DNA from 3 places in the Aerococcus sp. NPDC058936 genome. Region 3 is predicted to be linked to each of the others. Evidence: riboswitches for the same ligand, from Rfam matches in the RefSeq annotation. Region 3 holds a riboswitch; each other region holds the start of a gene.
What was found. A riboswitch is a leader RNA that binds a small molecule or an ion and turns the genes downstream of it on or off. The one in region 3 is predicted to bind thiamine pyrophosphate.
Positions count from the first base shown of each region.

Region 1: it holds a riboswitch for thiamine pyrophosphate, as region 3 does, so the genes downstream of both, ACFW0C_RS08085 (hydroxyethylthiazole kinase) here and thiT (energy-coupled thiamine transporter ThiT) in region 3, are expected to answer to the same signal.
Region 2: it holds a riboswitch for thiamine pyrophosphate, as region 3 does, so the genes downstream of both, ACFW0C_RS03795 (ECF transporter S component) here and thiT (energy-coupled thiamine transporter ThiT) in region 3, are expected to answer to the same signal.

Region 1 covers NZ_JBHYKZ010000009.1:78,108-84,287, reverse strand. The annotation lists gene ACFW0C_RS08110 (DNA/RNA non-specific endonuclease) at 1-1,241, opposite strand, end outside; gene ACFW0C_RS08105 (winged helix-turn-helix transcriptional regulator) at 1,470-1,823, shown strand; gene ACFW0C_RS08100 (NADPH-dependent F420 reductase) at 1,980-2,549, shown strand; gene ACFW0C_RS08095 (YkvA family protein) at 2,725-3,012, opposite strand; gene ACFW0C_RS08090 (GNAT family N-acetyltransferase) at 3,087-3,584, opposite strand; TPP riboswitch at 3,739-3,829, shown strand; gene ACFW0C_RS08085 (hydroxyethylthiazole kinase) at 4,014-4,853, shown strand; gene thiE (thiamine phosphate synthase) at 4,853-5,479, shown strand; gene thiD (bifunctional hydroxymethylpyrimidine kinase/phosphomethylpyrimidine kinase) at 5,480-6,180, shown strand, end outside.
Region 2 covers NZ_JBHYKZ010000003.1:186,637-192,816, reverse strand. The annotation lists gene ACFW0C_RS03805 (heavy metal translocating P-type ATPase) at 1-693, shown strand, start outside; tRNA gene ACFW0C_RS03800 (tRNA-Lys) at 873-945, shown strand; TPP riboswitch at 1,438-1,526, shown strand; gene ACFW0C_RS03795 (ECF transporter S component) at 1,653-2,219, shown strand; gene ACFW0C_RS03790 (ABC transporter ATP-binding protein) at 2,216-3,571, shown strand; gene ACFW0C_RS03785 (energy-coupling factor transporter transmembrane component T family protein) at 3,578-4,240, shown strand; gene tenA (thiaminase II) at 4,240-4,935, shown strand; gene thiW (energy coupling factor transporter S component ThiW) at 4,925-5,428, shown strand; gene ACFW0C_RS03770 (type 1 glutamine amidotransferase domain-containing protein) at 5,546-6,061, opposite strand.
Region 3 covers NZ_JBHYKZ010000007.1:56,432-62,611, forward strand. The annotation lists gene ACFW0C_RS06785 (hydroxymethylglutaryl-CoA synthase) at 1-345, shown strand, start outside; gene ACFW0C_RS06790 (hydroxymethylglutaryl-CoA reductase, degradative) at 400-1,713, opposite strand; gene ACFW0C_RS06795 (iron-sulfur cluster biosynthesis family protein) at 1,780-2,103, opposite strand; TPP riboswitch at 2,312-2,408, shown strand; gene thiT (energy-coupled thiamine transporter ThiT) at 2,555-3,118, shown strand; gene ACFW0C_RS06805 (50S ribosomal protein L25) at 3,283-3,918, opposite strand; gene thrC (threonine synthase) at 4,188-5,678, shown strand; gene coaBC (bifunctional phosphopantothenoylcysteine decarboxylase/phosphopantothenate--cysteine ligase CoaBC) at 5,703-6,180, shown strand, end outside.

The DNA of each region.
Region 1 (6,180 bases), on a different contig from region 3:
CCATTTGCATCAACCGAACTGACATCACCACCAGACGCTGGTGCGGTAGTAGCTGGTGCACTTTCAGCTGCAGGGGCAGTTTCAGAAACGGTCGAAGATTGGTTTAAGTTTGATAGTGATTCATCTTGTGACGGGCCTTCAGGACCTACAGATGAACCGTCTGCGTAGTTAATTTCAACATCTGGTTGAATGTTTGGTACATAGATATTGAATTGAATAGTGGCGCCATTATCTTCAATAGAGAAGCCTTCCATGTAAACACCGGATGCCAGTAGGTTTTCCCCTTCAAATGCTGGTGTAACGCGGTAGCGCACATGGTTTTCTGTTTCTTCAATATAGTTAGCCACAAAGTTTTCAAAGGGCAACATTCCTTCCGTATTAAACCATCTAGTCCCAGTCATCAAGTTGCGGGCATTGGCATCTTCACCAGTTAATTGGTGGCCAATCAAATGAGACCGGTTATATAACCAACCACCAGAAACATTGGCATATTTGGCTTGTTGCCAGCCAGTTGGCTTGATATCTGAAATATCGCCACGTTCTGTAGTAGGCATGAGCTCGACGCCGAGGACAGCGTTTGCGGCGGTTACTCGACCTAAACTATCTAGTTCACCGTATGATTCGTAGGCTTCAGTCGATGTAATATCTGCATCTGTAAAGTAAGGGGTGTTATTGTTAATTTCTATATACGTTTGCCCAGTTGGTACTGTCCGTACTTTTGTCAATTCAGCGCTTGCTTGGCTGGCAATTTCACTTTCAGCTTTAGCTTTAGATTCAGCTGCTGCTTTTTCTTTAGACTCTGCTTCAGCACGTTTCTTAGAAGAAGCTTGGCGTGCACTTGATTCAGCAGCTAATTTTTTGTCATAAGATTCCTTGGAGGATTTGCGTGACGCATCTTCAGCAGACTTAGCTGCCGCGTCTTCGGTCGCTGATTCAGAATCATTAGCGGAATGCTCATCAACATCTTGATCTGAGGATATGACTTGTGCTTGTGATTGTAGAGCGGTTTGATTGGCCTCGGTTTCACGAGTGTCTATTGAAAAGATGACAATCGTACCGATTAATGCAGCTGCAAAGGCAATCAAGCTATTTCTGAACCATCGATTATTTGGTTTAATCTTGTAGAAAAACAAGGCCAGAATAGGCGCAACAAGTAAAATGAATGGTGATAGCATGATAAAGACTATCAATAGAGCAAAGTAAGCCAACAAACGTAACCAGTTAATATTCTTTTTCTTCATTATTTATAATTCTCCCAAAATATCTGTTCTCTCCCATATTGCCTAACATTATATCGGCCGTCATCAGAAACTGCAATGACTATCGTGCTTTTATTTATAAAATATAAAATAGACAAAGTTATTTCTCGGCAAGGGATCACTAAATCGATGTCTGTAGTCTTTTTACAATAATTATCAGGCGAATTTCTGGTATGATACTTGTAATAGAAAGCCGATTGAGGTGAAATTATGTTAGCGAAAGAAGAATTACCGATTTGCCCAGTGGCGACAACGGTCGATCTAATAGGGAATAAATGGAAAGTTTTGATTATTCGAGAATTATTGAAGGGGACTTACCGTTTCAATGAATTGCACCGGTCTATTGAAGGGATTAGTCAGAAAGTCTTGACGGAAAACCTCCGTAAGTTGGAGTCAGACGGGATTATCCAGCGGACTGTTTATGCAGAAGTACCACCAAGAGTGGAGTATTCCTTGAGTGAATTGGGTGATACCTTGAGGCCTATTATTGAAGTGATGCGGGCCTGGGGGAACGATTATTTGAACGGCAACCTACCGGGAATTAAAAATTCAGAAAAAAATTAAATTTTTTTTGCTGGCAAAGCCTTGGTATCTGTCATTACTTACCAATAAGTAAGTAGCTAAGGAAAAAGTGCCTACTTTTAGTAAGTGGATTTTCGTGGTTAAATATACCTATAAACAAGTAACCAAGAAACTTACAAATGAAAGAGGTATATAAACATGGCAAATATTACAGTATTCGGTAAAGGTAACATGGGTTCAGCAATCGGTGGCTTATTCCAAGAAGCAGGAAACGACGTCGCTTACATCGGTTCACAAGACGGTAAACAAGCATTAGGCGATATTGTTGTATTGGCAGTGCCTTACGCAGCAGTAGATGGCATCATCTCTAACTACGCTGACGAATTAGCAGGCAAAATCATTGTTGATATCACAAACCCAGTAAACTTCGACACTTTCGATGGTTTAGTTGTGCCAGCTGACTCATCAGCAGCCCAAGAAATCCAAGCAAAAGTAAGTGGTGCGAAAGTTATCAAAGCCTTCAACACAAACTTTGGCACTACATTAGCTTCTAAACAAGTTGGCGATAACACAACAACAGTTTTAGCAGCTGGTGAAGCAGAAGCTAAAGCAGCCTTCAAAGATGCTTTAGAAGGTAGCGGCTTGAACTTTGTAGACGCAGGTGAATTATCACGTGCTCGTGAATTAGAAGCAATCGGCTTCCTACAAATCACATTAGCAGCCCGCGAAGAAATCGCTTGGACAGCAGGATTTGCACTAGTTAAATAAAGCCCGATATTGAGACTAGAATTAGTTATAAAAATGTAATAGATTTAACACAACCACCAACGACTTAGTGCATACTAGCTTGTTGGTGGTTTTTATTTTGTTCTATCTACAATAAAAATAAGCCGCGATTCCCGGGGTAGTGGGTTTCACGGCTTTTAGGGGTAGGTATTTTAATCTAGTTGATCACTTTATTTGGATCAAAGTCGGTGTGTGTATTGGCTGTTTGCGTAGCTTGTTTTTCGTTGTAATTATCTAATAAGGACATAGCAATCGTCGTCAAGACACCAATTACGGCTGCGTCATCCACAAATCCCAAGGGACCGAAGATATCCGGCAACACATCAGCTGGGAAGACGGTATAAGCGAGTGCTAATCCAGTAATCGCCTTGATATAGGTAGGTGTTTCCTTATTAAATAAGGCTTTGGCGAACTTGCCCAAGGTCATTTTTGATGTTTGTTTCATTGCGTACATCATCCTTTCTCATGTCTATATATTAATGGGAAAAAAGGGTAGATGTATCCGTCCTAAGACCTAATTTAGGCACTTGTCTTCGTTAAATCTAGATACATGATATGCATATCCACATAACGACCGTCTTTCACTTGGAAACCGCCTGGAATTGTCCCCACAATTTCAAAGCCAAATTTCTCGTAAGTATGGATAGCAGCCTTGTTTTCAGCTACAACCGCGTTAAACTGAATCCCTCTAAAACCGCATGTTTTAGCTGTTTCAATGGATTTTGCTACCAAGTCATTGATCAAACCTTGACTCCGGAAGGCTTTATTCACTGCGTAAGTCCCGTTAGCTACGTGACTTGCCCGACCTTCGTTATTTGCTTTAATCAGGTAGTAGCCAGCAATCTGATCATCCACCAATAAGACGTCAACTTGGTCATAAGCATCCAGTTTCTTCTCAAAGGCGGCCCTTGAATAAAGGTCTAAACCAGGGAAGGCGACACCATCCACCAAAATATCGTTCCATATTTCTCTAAGGACTTCCGTGTCGACTTTGCTGTAATGTTTAAAATTTTTCATTCTGTTAGACCTCCTATAAATTTGTATCGAATTTTCCCTTATTATACCCATACCAGCTACACCAGTCCAATAATCATCTGATGGATTTCATGGTTTTACTCATATTGAAAGGGTTGACATTCTTTTAAAAGATTGTTTGAATAGAGTTAATTCATAGAGACATTTGGGGTGCTGTGACAGCTGAGATTATACCCATGGAACCTGATACAGTTAATACTGGCGAAGGAAAATGTAGTAAATATTGTCAAAAATATGATTCGTTTGGCTTTTTTCCTTGCTATCATTCATTTGGACGACTATTTCCCCCTTTTGTCGAATACTGACAGGAAAGGGGGCTTTTTTGTTTGCCAAAAGGTGTCTAGATAATTGAACACCAATAATACTTCATCATAATGATTTAAAAGATGCGATATTGAAAGGATTTAAAAGATGACAATCGATTTATATACATTAAAAGCTTTACCAACTTACGACAACCCCTTCCCATTAGCTAAAAGTCCGCTAATCCAGTGCTTAACCAATACTGTAACGGTGGAATCAGTGGCCAACGCCTTGTTATATGTGGGGGCGGCACCAGTCATGGCAGACCAGGCAGCTGAGATGGAAGATTTCTTCAATCAAAATGACGGGGCCTTGATCAATATTGGGAGTTTATCGCCTGAGAAAATCCGCAACATTTTATTGGCTGCTAGAACAGCTGAAGAAACAGATACGCCTTTCGTTCTGGATTTAGTAGGTGTTTCAGCCAGTCCCTTGCGTAACGACTTAGCCCAAGAAATCAGTGCATCCACACCAGATGTCATCAAGGGAAACTTGTCTGAAATGCGGACCTTCTGTGGTTTAGGATCAACAGGAAGAGGTGTTGACGCAGGGGCCGATGACCAAAGCAAGGCGGCCTTAGTGGAACTGGGTCAAGCCATGCAAGAATGGGTGTCAGACCATGCCGGCACAACGCTATTAGCCACTGGACCAGTAGACATAGTCGCTGACGCATCAGGCATTTACTATTTGAAAAATGGGGTAGACAATCTGGGGCGCTTTACTGGGACAGGAGACATTGTCGGCGCCTTGGTAACAGCCTTATTAGGTGCTGGCCAACCCGTCCTAGATGCTGTGATTTTAGCGGTATCTTACTTTAATTTATGTGGTGAAAAAGCGGATGCCACAACAAGAGGACTAGCCGATTTTAGACAAGCAACATTGAATAACCTGTCCCTATTGTTAGAAGACGATGATTGGTTAACAGGTATTAAGGGAGGTCAGCTATAATGGATTACAGTTTATACCTAGTCACAGCGGGTTTTGATTACCAAGAAGACGCCTTTTTACAAGTGGTTGAAGACGCGGTCAAGGCGGGGGTTACTTTGGTTCAATACCGGGACAAGACAGCAACCAGCCGCGATGCTTACGCCTTAGCCCAAAAATTGAAAGCCATCACCGACCGATATGATGTGCCTTTGATCATCAACGACCGGGTGGACTTAGCGTTAGCGGTGGATGCAGTGGGCGTCCACATTGGTGACGACGAATTGCCAGTTGACGTGGTCAGAAAACTCATCGGACCAGATAAAATTTTAGGGGTTTCAGCCAAAACCCTAGCGCGAGCTGAAGAGGCCTACCAACAAGGGGCGGATTATTTAGGCGTGGGAGCCATCTTCCCAACAACCACCAAGGATTCCAGCCTAGTGACGGTGGATACATTACAGACAATTACCAATCAAGTAGCTATCCCAGTTGTCGCAATTGGCGGCATTCAGCTAGGAAATGTCAAAACATTAGCCGGAAGTGGGATTGCAGGGATTTCAGTTGTTTCTGAAATCATGCTGGCAGATTCAGTGACACAACGCGTAAGGGATTTAAAGGCTGAAGTAGCAGATATGTTGGAGGTGGACTAAATGGTAAATTCAACACCACAAGTAGTGACAATCGCTGGGTCTGACTCAGGTGGGGGTGCAGGAATTCAAGCCGACTTGAAAACTTTCCAAGCCCGAAAAGCCTTTGGTATGTCGATTGTGGTCGCCTTGACTGCCCAAAACACCCTAGGCGTCCAATCGGCCTTACCGGTACCCTTGGACTTTATCGATGCGCAATTTGCCTCTTTGAAAGCGGACTTCAAAATAGGCGCTGTCAAAACAGGCATGTTATTTAACGGAGCATATGTAGAGAATGTGGTTAAAAATCTGAAAGAGGTAGACTTTGGACCTTTAATCGTTGACCCAGTCATGGTGGCTAAGGGTGGTCACCAACTGTTGGATCAAGACGCCATCGACGCCATTCAAAATAAATTACTCCCTCTTGCGACCATAGTCACACCAAATATCCCAGAAGCAGAAATCATCGCTGACATGACTATTGAATCAGAAGCAGATATGTTGGCGGCAGGATTGAAGTTACAAGGATACGGGGCCAAAAATGTGATTGTCAAAGGGGGCCATTCAAAAGCAGAACGGGCCAGAGACCTAGTCCTCTTTGAAAACGGGGAACAATTATGGCTGTCTAGTCCACGGGTCAATACAGAAAACACTCACGGGACAGGGGATACCTTGTCAGCCGCAATCGCAGCCGAATTGGCTAAAGGAACTGACTTGAAGGACGC
Region 2 (6,180 bases), on a different contig from region 3:
AGTAAATTAATGGCTAATCATAATATAGATTTATCGGTTGCAAGAGCTGTGGCTGACCAATTGGCTGCTGAGGGTAAAACACCCATGTTTGTTGGGGTTGACGGCCAATTATTAGGAATTATCGCAGTAGCGGATACGGTCAAAGAAAACTCTGTAGCAGCTATCCAAAAATTACACCGAATGGGCATTGAAGTGGCCATGATCACGGGTGACAACAAGGGGACTGCTGAGGCGATTGCCAAACAAGTGGGCATTGACCGGGTTTTTAGTGAAGTCTTGCCGGAAGACAAGGCCAATGAAGTGAAGAAATTACAAGATGAAGGCTTACACGTGGCCATGGTTGGTGACGGGATCAATGATGCGCCAGCTCTTGCCCAAGCCAATATCGGAATTGCCATTGGTTCAGGGACTGATGTAGCCATTGAATCAGCAGATATTGTCTTGATGCGTAGCGACTTAATGGACGTGCCAACAGCGGTTGAATTGAGTCGGGCAACCATTACCAATATTAAGCAAAACCTATTTTGGGCTTTCGCCTATAATACGGTTGGGATCCCAGTTGCCATGGGTATCCTCTACCTGTTTGGTGGTCCATTACTAAGTCCTATGTTTGCTGGTGCAGCCATGAGTTTATCGTCTGTTTCAGTATTACTGAATGCGCTGAGATTGAAGGGCTTTAAAGCTAAAGCTTAAGTGACGATTATAATAGATAAATTATAACCACCCTATTTTTTGGGGCCAGGGGGATATCTTAGGATGAACCTTGGTCTTTTTATTATATAAAAAAACCAAATGCGATTTTTGAGTTCAAACCCTTGATTTTTCCCAAAAATGGGCGTAAACTTTCACTATTGCAGATAAAATTTACATTTGGATTGGTAGCTCAGTTGGTAGAGCAACTGACTCTTAATCAGTGGGTCCAGGGTTCGAGCCCCTGCCAGTCCATTAAAAAAAGGCACTAAATCAATGTTTTGATAATATTGATTTAGTGCCTTTTTGGATTGAATTTGAAAAGTAGCGAAAATACTTTATATAAAGTTTGAGAAATATTGAGTAATTTAAAATATAAACGCAGCTCTAACGACATCATATTTTTGACCATCTGTAATTGAATCTACACCAAATCATTCACCGGACTCGACCAATATACTCTAAGGGAATAGTCTTATTGAGTTCGCTCTGAAATACATCAATAATCTTAATCTCTTTCGCTCCTTCGTAATACTATATCTCAGTTCTATTTTATTTAAATTGATAGACGGATATATCCGCTACTTTTACTTCCTTGATATTTCTAATAAAGTAAGAAATCATAAAAAATGATGCAAGGTTATATGCATTATACTGCTATTTTCTGTTGTAATTGAAAAACATTATATAAATTGCCGCTTTCATTTTCTAAATCGATGTGTTAGTATCGGAGATACATTCATATAGTAGTGACATTTGGGGTGCCGAAAGCTGAGATTATACCCATTGAACCTGACACAGTTAATACTGGCGAAGGGAAATGTAAAAATGTTTATGATACGGAAACTATCTGACCAAGTGTGTCTGGATAGTTTATTAAAGTGTCTAAAACAAGAAGCGAATTCGCCTTTGCTCACCCCTTATGCCTCTATTTTTAAAATATAGGAAAAGGGGTTTTTTTGATGGAAAAATTTAAATGGGCCTTGCCCGACGTCATCTTTTTAGCATTTCTAGCTTTCTTATTTGGAGCCGTATTTATGGGCGCTGGTGTCCTGTATGCCGTTTTAGTGTCCCTATTAACACCGTTTGGTTTAACGCCTTTTGCCAATGAAATCTTATTTGGTATGTGGACGATTGCGGCGCCAGTGGCGGGTATGTTGATCCCGAAAGTGGGCAGTGCCTTGTTAGGTGAGGTCTTTGCCGCTCTTGCCGAGATGCTATATGGGTCATATTTTGGGGCTGGGGTGTTACTTTCTGGCTTAATTCAAGGACTGGGTACTGAAGCGGGCTTCTTTGTTACCAAATACGAACGCTATGATACGACTACTTTAGTTTATGGTGCTATTGGGACAACGGTATTTAGTTTTGCCTTTGAATTCTTCAAATTTGGCTATGCGACTTATGGCCTTGGTTTGGTCGTGGCTTTATTCTTAGTTCGTTTGATTTCAGTAACATTTTTCGGTGTCTTCCTAACTAAACAAATCGTTAGCCTGTTCAACAAGGTACAAGCCAAAGGAATTGCCCAATGAGCGCCTTAGTACAAATTAGTGACTTGGTTGTCCGGAAAAATGAGACCGTCATCCTAGACAGGATTTCTTGTGATTGGCAGCTAGGTGATTTTATCTTACTGACAGGTGATAGTGGTAGCGGGAAAAGCACCCTCATCCATACCCTAGCTGGCTTCAATGGTGCAAGCTTTCAAGGGAATGTTGTAGTCGATGGCCAGCGGGTGTCAGACTATACCATTCCAGAAAAAGCCCAGAAAATTGGGTTGATGTTTCAAAATCCGGATCAACAATTTACCATGCGCACCCTGGAAAGAGAATGTTTCTTCGCCTTAGAAAATTGCGGTCTACCCTATGACCAGGCCAAAGCGCGGTTAAATCAAGCGGTTGACGATTTGGGTATCAGACATTTATTACAGCAAGACTTGATGACCCTGTCAGGTGGGGAGAAGCAGCGGGCGGCCTTGGCCATCTTGATTGCAGTCAATCCACCAGTTTTCTTATTAGACGAACCCTTTGCATCAATTGACCCAGCATCTAGAGTTTTCTTGATTAACATGTTGGCGAAATTAAAACAGCAAGGCAAGTTGATTGTGGTGGTAGACCATGAGTTGACTGACTATAAGGGGCTCATCAACCGATTCTTTATCATGCGAGACGGGCAACTTTCTGAAGCAGATGTAGCCAACTTACCGGAAAAAGCGCCTATTCCATTGTTGACTACTCGTCAAGCTAGCAGCGAATCAGCTTTCACCTTGGAAAATATTGCGATCAAACAAGGCGAAAAAACCTTGCTTCACCAAGACAAATTCATTTTTCAAAAGGGGGTATCCACCCTAACTGGCGATAATGGGGCGGGGAAATCGACTTTATTAAAGGCCATGGCCCAGTTACACCCTTACAAGGGCAAAATGCGGTTTCAGGACCGGAGACTTTCAAGGTTTTGGGGCAAGAAAAACTTATACGAATCGCTCACCTTGGCTGTTCAAGATGCAGCCCAACAATTTGTGACGTTGGAAGTGGCGAGTGAGTTACGGTTTCCAAATGAAGATGCTGGTGAAATTCGTGACCGCCAGATGCAGGCTCTTGAAGACTTGCATATCAGCCACGTTTTAGACCGAAGTTTATATCATTTAAGCGAAGGGCAGAAGAAGATGGTGCAATTAATCGCCTTATTGAGTTTAGACCACCAGTTTCTAATGCTGGATGAGCCTTTTGCGGGTTTGGACCAGAAAGCCAGTGATTACTTTGCAGATTGGATTGAAGACAAGAAAAGAGATACGGATTTCTTGATTGTGTCTCATCGCCTGGGTCCGCTTGAAGGTGTAAGTGATCATCATATTCACTTGTCTAATCAAGTGCTAAAGGAGGTTTGATAGTTGATGGAAGAGAAGAAAACAGCGATTCCAGCTATTTTGGCCTTGGTATTCTTGTTCACGATTGAAATATCTTTTACCTATTCGGTTTGGCTGAATATTTATGTCTTATTGATGGTTGTAGCCTACTTAGCTATTAAAAAACGGTTTGGTGTACTGGTATTTTTATTAGCCCTACCTTTTATTCCTGCCATAACCACTTTTTGGTCGGTCTATATCCAAGGAAGTGGACTAGATGATGCTTGGGTATTATTCACTAGAACCTATGCCTTTGCGGCTTTAGGAATAGGGTTTATGATTGCGGTTGACTTACAAGATTGCTTACTAATTTTTGAACAGTATAAAGTGCCGGCTATTTTTATCTATGGCTTGTTGGTTGTGATACATGCTGTGCCTGAAATTCAAAGGGAAATCAAGAGTATGCATGATGCCAGTTTATTAAGGGGGAAGAAATTATATCCATGGTCACCTCTCTATTATGTGAAAGTGATCTTTCTAGCCCTCAATTGGCGGGATCGGTACGCAGAAGCCATGTATTCTAGGGGTTTCTCTGAAGACCAGCCTCGCCACCAGTACCGTCATTGGAAAATGTCTACACCAGCTATTGTTTTATGCATGAGTTTAATTATCGTCGGCAATATGATTATGAGATTGGAGAATATGATTTGATGGAAAAGACTTTTACAGAAATCGCCCGCAGTCAAACGAGACCCTTTTGGGAGGGGAGTTTCAACCATCCTTTTATTTTGCAGTTACAAGATGGGACGTTACCCATTGAAAACTTCCGTTACTATTTGATCCAAGATGCTTATTATTTGCGTCACTTTTCAGCTCTTTATGATAAAGTCGCAGAAATTACTGATGAGCCTGCGTTAAAGACGCAGATGCTTGAAAATGCCAGCCATTTAGCGGAAGGTGAATTAGCCATCCGTGCCAACTTTTTTGAAGAATTGGCGGTAACAAATGACGAATTAAAAGGGACCGGCGTTGCGCCAACTGCTTACCACTATGTATCACATATGTACCGGCAGTTAGTGGAAAATAATGATGCAGTTGCAGCGGCTAGTTTATTGCCATGTTCTTGGCTGTATTTTGAAATTGGTCAACGGTTAAGACAATTAAATGTGACTTCACCTGTCCCAATCTACCAAAGATGGATTGAGACATACGGTGGGGAAGAAGCAAGTGAGGCTATCGAAAAGGAATGCGCCCTACTGAACCGTCTGTACGCTGAGTCTAGTCAGGAAGACCAGGATAGTATGGTATCCGCATTTGTCGTAAGTGCTAGAATGGAATTTAATTTCTGGGAAATGGCTTTTAATCTTGAAACTTGGCCGGAGGGTATCCAACATGATGACAAATAATAAAGTACAGAAATTGACGATCTTAGCCATGATGATAGCTATGGATGTTGTCCTTTCACCACTATTTCGGGTGGAAGGGATTGCCCCAATGTCTAGTGTCATGAATGTGATTGCTGCTGTGTTGATGGGTCCCATTTATGGGACAGTGATGGCACTCGCATGTGGGATTATCCGGATGATCTTATTTGGGATTCCACCGCTAGCACTTACTGGTGCCGTATTTGGGGCCTTTCTGGCTGGTGTGGGTTATAAATGGATGAATACATATCTTGGTGCTATAATAGGCGAATTTATTGGAACAGGCCTGATTGGGTCCTTACTCTCTTACCCAATCATGGTCTGGTTTACAGGGTCTGCTCAAGATATGTATTGGTTTGTCTATACACCGCGGTTTATCATCGGGGCATTATCAGGGTCATTAATTGCTTACCTAGTCCTGGTCAGAATAGACAAAGTGCCTTATATTCAACGGGTCAAGAAAACATTTGGCTAATTAGTTGAAGGCACAAAAAACTACCTTTTGCGAGGTAGTTTTTTTCTATAAAAAGTGTTATCAAAAAAAGCGCTACACCTATTCAGATGTAACGCTTGCTTTTAGCTATTTTAGAATTTATTTCAATGCATCGACAATTGCTTGATCAAATGCAGGTAAGTCTTCAGGTGTCCGGCTTGAAATTAATTTACCAGCTTCATCGATCACAACTTCTTTGTCATAGAAATTTGCACCAGCATTTTTCACATCAATTGCCACTTGTTTCACTGCGGTAATGTCTTTACCTTTTAAGGTTTCAGCATTTACCAATAATTGAGGACCATGGCAGATGGTGAAAATCCATTTGTTGTTGCTGTCAAAATGACGTACAAAGTCTAACATGCTGTCATGTTTACGTAGTTGGTCAGGTGAATAGCCACCAGGAATTAATAAGGCATCGAAATCTTTCGCTTCTACTTCATCGATAGATTTTTCAATAGTTACTTCAGTTCCTTCAGCTTTACCACGAACAGTTTCACCGGCTTTCATACCGATTGTGACGACTTCATGTCCTGCTGCTTCTAAAGCTTTCTTTGGTTCAGTATATTCAGAGTCTTCAAATAAGTTAGCCAATACAGTTGCAATTCTTGCCATAATTTATAGCCTCCTTAAAGCTTTGATACTTATATACTAAAGGATATAAATATAGCGTGCAAACGATATGCATTGTATGATATTTAACTGATCAATATTAAATAACACCTTATATTATA
Region 3 (6,180 bases):
AAACGCGTTGGTAACATCTATACAGGTTCTTTATATTTAAGCTTGATATCCTTGTTAGACCAAAGTCAAAATCTTGAAGCTGGGGACACTATTGGATTGTATTCTTATGGTTCAGGTGCAGTTGGTGAATTCTTCTCTATTTCTTTAGTAGATGGTTTCAAAGATATGCTAGCAGTAGATAGGCACGTAGCAATGTTAGACAATCGTGTACAATTATCCGTTGCCGATTATGAATTGATTTTCCAAGAAGAATTACCAACAGATGGTAGTCAATTAGTCTTATCTGAAGATGAAGAGCAATTCCAATTAGCCGGTGTTGAAGATCATAAACGACTATATAAATAAAGAAAATCGTTACCTACAAGAAGTAAACTGAACTTCAAGCAGGTAACGATTTTTTTAGGCATTTCGTAATTTCTTTAATAATTCTTTAGCGGTCGCCAAGTTTTTGTGATCAGCTTTTTCTAATGCTGATAATAATTGGTTAATTTCCTGGTCACCTTGTGCACCTGCTTGGATGGCTAGGGACTTGGCTTGTAGTTCCATATGTCCAGCTTGAATACCTTCAGAAACAAGGGCTCGGACGGCTGCAAAGTTTTGGGCTAACCCAAGTGATACAGCAATTTCCATCAGTGTTTTAGCGTCTGCTTGACCTAGTATGGACTTGGTCACTTGAACAGTTGGATGGATACCAATAGACCCACCAACAGCACCTAAAGCTAAAGGTAAGGTAAGGGCACCAGTTAGCACTTCGCGGTCAACGTCGTATGACCAAGTGGCCAATCCTCGGTATTGTCCGTCTCTGGCCGCATAGGCATGCACACCAGCTTCAACTGCTCGCCAGTCATTACCTGTAGCTAATACAAAAGCATCTACACCGTTCATAATCCCCTTGTTGTGAGTAGTTGCCCGGTATACATCCACTTGAGCCAACTGACTCGCTAATGCTATTTTTCTAGCAACTTCACTTCCTGAAACCTCCCCCTTATCCAATAGCTGGGCTGGAATCTCACAAGTCGCCGTTGCCGTAGCTTCCACTGCATAATTCGATAGAATAGCCATCAACCCATCAAGACCAGGAATAAAATCCACATGGTGTATGATATAAGCTTTTAAAGCCTCCAACATGGTATTCATCATATTCGCACCCATCGCTTCTTTGGTATCAATGGTTAGATATATAACGAAAAAAGGGGCGCTACGAGCGCTTGCTGGGTAGTATTGACTGCGGATGGACCGCGCACCGCCACCACGTCCAACGATAGAAGGGTAGGCAGCATTGGCAACAGCTAGTAAGTCATCTGCAACTTCATTCACCCAGTTTTCAAAACGTAGGGCTTGGGTATCATTTTCAACCCCCGTAAAGGCAATTTGTCCAGTCATCAGACGCTGGTTGACTTGTGTCTTAAATCCACCAGCTTGCTGAATCGTTTTCCCACCATTTGATGCAGCCGCAATCACAGAAGGTTCCTCAGTAACCATTGGAATTTGGACCTCTCGATTGTTGATTAGGAAGTTGAGTCCTAGACCATAAGGGAGACGGTAGGTAGAAAGGGTATTTTCAACCATATTATCGGCGATTTCAACAGTTAAGCCCTGACCATTCTTTAAGAATTCTCCTTGGTCACCGGTAATTTGTTCCTTGTCTACTAAAATATCAATACGTTCTTGCCGAGACTTTTTATAATAAGCTTGGAATTTGTTTTGAGACATATTTACTCCTTCTTCAATAAAGAAACGGACCAGTATACCTAGCCCGTTTAGTTTAAGAATTATAAATTATTGCGCTTTCTGTAGGTAGATATTATCGTTCATCACCTGACCATCAACGATTAAAACGAAAACTTGTCTAAAGTCGTCGAAATCGATGCGGTTGTCATGGCCTAAAAATTTTAAAGCATTCTTTCTTATGGGAACTTGGCCAATATGGGTTTCTAGTACCTCGTCATAGGCGGAAAAATCCGTCTCATTGGTCCGCAAAACTAGGTCAACTTCCTGTTCATTAGAAATACGTAAATATTGTGTATCACTTAAACAAATATGTTCAAATTGTGATAATGATTGCAATTTATTGATCGCTTTATTTGAAAAAAATAGCTTCAAATTTCTTCCCCCCATAGGCCTCAAAATAAAAGAATGCAAAAATATGTTCTTAAAAATATATCATATTGATGATATTAATACAATAGTGTGGTTTTAATCAACCAACGCTCAATACTATTATACCTTAAGTCAGAACGATTATAAAATGTTTGTGATTACCACTTGCTAAAGGTGCAAGAAAAGCATATACTAAAAGAAATAATATACTTGTATGCACTAGGGGAGCTTTTGCTGAGATGTTTAAAAACAGACCCTCATAACTTGATCCGGTTTATACTGGCGTAAGGAAGTGTTCAATAGCCATTTGTTGGTGAATGATTTAATGCGTTAAATCGTTGAATACATTGAGAGGTCGTGTTTGTCACAATTGTGATAGATGCGATTTTTTATTTACTTTGTTGATATTTCAAAATAGCTTGCACTGTGCCTACAAAAGAATGGAGAAGAAGAAATGAGATCAGTTAAGTTAAATGAAAATATCGAGGCCGCTATTGCAGCAGTAATTGCTTTTATAGTATCGATGATACCGATTGACATTGGCCCAAGTTTCGGAGTCCAAATATCACTAGCCATTATTTATATTGTAGCGTTTAGAAGAGGGATTCGTGCTGGTTTACTGTCAGGATTCTTGTTAGGACTGATTAAATTTATTTCTGGATTTGCCAGTATTTTAACTCCAGTACAAGGTATTATAGAATATATATTTGCCTTTGCCTTAGCAGGATTAGCGGGTATTTTTGCCCTACAAATCCAAGAAGCAGCAAAGAACAATCATGAAAAAAATCTTTTCCTATATATTGGATTGGCTACTTTCATCGCCATATTTGCAGAATACTTTGTTCATTTTCTAGCCGGTGTAGCCTTTTGGGGGCAATACGCACCAGAAGGCATGAGCCCATGGGTGTACTCAGCTATCATGAACGGCATGTCGGGACTTGCGACATGGGGCGCATGCTATGCCATCTCTTATCTACTAATCAAAACTAATAAGAAAATTATCCTAGTTGAAAAATAAATACCCGCGAGCAAAACAGGGCAGTGACGTAGCAATCATGCCCTGTTTTTTCATGCATATAGTTATTTGTTAAAATAAAAGCCAAAGGTTTTCTAATTTTTAAAGAAAAAAACCAGAGTGAAATAAATCACTCCGGTTTTTTTGATGAAAGAAATCGAAAACTCTTAGTTTTCAGTATCTTCGACAATTTCGCCTTCTTTTTCATCGATTACTTCTGGTTCAGCAACCTCTGCATCTGGGTCAACTTCTTCTGGCTCTTCAACTGGCGCAGAAATAGATACAACAACCTCTTCAGCATCTGTTACTAATTCGATGTCGCTAGCAAGTTTTAAGTCACCAGCAGTTACTGAGTCACCAATAGCTAAGCCTGTAACGTCAACTTCAACTGAGTCTGGCGCGGTTGCTGGGTCAGCAACAACATCAATTTCAAGTGTTGTTGTAGAAGCTACACCTTCTTGATCTGCTAAAGCATCTTCGTTAACAATAACGATAGATAATGGCATTTCAAGTTTTTGACCTTTTTTAATCGCTTGTAAAGAAATGTTGTAAATAGTTGGTTTCAACGCTGATTGTGAAATTTCACGTACGTAAACTGTATGTGTTTTACCATCTAACTCTAAATCAAATACTGAGTTAAGACCTAATTCACGACGAATTTGTTCTACATCAGAAACTGATAATGAGATGTTAATTGGATCTAAGTCACTAGCGTACACAACGCCTGGAACTAAATCTTCTTTACGTAATTGTTTAGCTGCTGAAGTACCAGAGCCATCACGTTTTTGAGCTGTAAATTTCATTCGAATACCTCCTGAGTATATACGTTTGTATTTACGTTTCCTACAATTTAAAAATTTAGGAACACAATTAATGTTAACACATGTGAGTAATAAAATCTATTTTAAGCTATAAACATGCAATAATTCATATGAATTTTCTAATAGAGAATTATGAGAAAAAGTAGCCTACACTGCCATAAATGTGCCTTCTATGGTAAAATAAAGCAAATATAAAGAGTGACTGACATAGATAAAAATGATCAACAAGGTAATAGGAGTCGCTTAGGAGGATTAAGATGCAATTTAAAAGTACACGTAACCAGGATAATATCGTGACAGCTTCACAAGCCATTGTTCAAGGACTAGCAACTGATGGCGGGCTTTACGTCCCAACAGAATGGCCTAGTATTGACCTTGATTGGTCTGAATTAAAAGAGATGACCTACCAAGAATTGGCTTATTTTGTTATGTCTATCTTTTTTGATGACTTTTCAGAAGCGGATTTAAAAGCATGTATCGATGGGGCTTATGATGAAAAATTTGATACGGATGTGATTGCGCCTTTAGCAAAAGTTGGCGATGACTACTATTTAGAATTATTCCACGGTCCAACGATTGCCTTTAAAGATCTAGCACTACAAATTTTACCGCATTTAATGAAGAAATCAGCTGAAATGAATGCCAACGACAAAGAGATTGCCATTTTGACAGCTACTTCAGGCGACACTGGTAAGGCAGCAATGGCTGGATTCGCAGATGTACCAGGTACAAAAATCATTGTCTTCTACCCACAAGGTGGGGTTTCGACTATTCAAGAAAAACAAATGGTAACCCAAAAAGGGGATAACACCTTTGTGGTGGCGATTGAAGGGAACTTTGATGATGCACAAACAGAAGTGAAACGCTTATTTAACGATGAAGCTTTACGCGCTGATTTAGCGTCAGAAAACATCCAATTTTCATCAGCCAACTCAATGAATATCGGGCGCTTAATTCCGCAAGTGGTGTACTACTTCTACGCATATGCCCAATTAGTGAAACATGAAGAAATTGAAGCAGGCAGTCCGGTCAACTTTATGGTCCCAACAGGAAACTTCGGGGACATCTTAGCTGGTTACTATGCACAAAAATTAGGTCTTCCGGTTGGTAAATTGGTTTGTGCTTCTAACGATAACACTGTCTTATACGACTTCTTTAATACAGGTGTTTATGACAAAAACCGTGAGTTCAAATTAACGATTTCACCATCTATGGATATCTTGGTTTCAAGCAACTTCGAACGGATGTTATTCCACGCCTTAGGAGATGACGTGGCTCAATTGTCAGCCTTGATGAATGACTTAGATGAAAAAGGGCGGTACGAATTCCCAGCTGATGTTAGCGAGAAATTTGCATCCTTCCTTGGCGAGTTCGCCGACGAGGATGAAACTAAAGCTGAAATTGACCGCGTATACCAAGAATACGACTATTTAATGGATCCACATACTGGTGTTGCATCAGCGAGTCTACAAAAATTGAAGGCCAAAGATGCCCTAAGTGGACCAAGCGTTGTTGTGTCAACAGCTAGCCCATACAAGTTCCCGCAAGCTGTTTTGAAAGCGATTGGACAAGATGTTGAACATGCGACTGACGATGAATTGGTAGCCAACATTCAATCTGCAGGAAACCGCGATTATCCAAATGCCATCAAAGAAATCCAAACTGCTGAAGTACGCCACAACCGTGTATCGACTGTAGCGGATATGAAGGCAACAGTTGTGGATATTTTAACTGGAGAATAAGTCAATTGGAAAGCGGAGGAGACCATGCTTAAAGGATTAAATTTAACAGTTGTTGTCACAGGTGGCATCGCGGCGTATAAAATCCCAGATTTTGTCCGTACCCTCATTAAAGCGGGGGCTAATGTGCGTGTGGCCTTGACACCGTCTGCTAAGCAATTTGTCACACCATTTACCTTTGAAGTTCTAATCAAATATCCACCATTAGTTGAAGGGGCCAATAGCCCCGATACTGTGGCCCATATCGCTTTAGCTGATTGGACTGACTACGCTATCGTTATGCCAGCGACCGCCAATACAATTGGAAAATTTGCTAATGGCATTGCGGATAACGAAGCATTATCCATGATGTTGGCCTTGAAATCGCCTCTCTTATTCGTGCCAGCTATGAACGAGAAAATGTGGGCCAACTCAGCTACTCAGCGTAATGTTGACCAACTCCGTTTAGACGGCCATATTGTGGTAGAACCAGATACCGGATTCCTGGCAGAAGGTTATGAGGGTA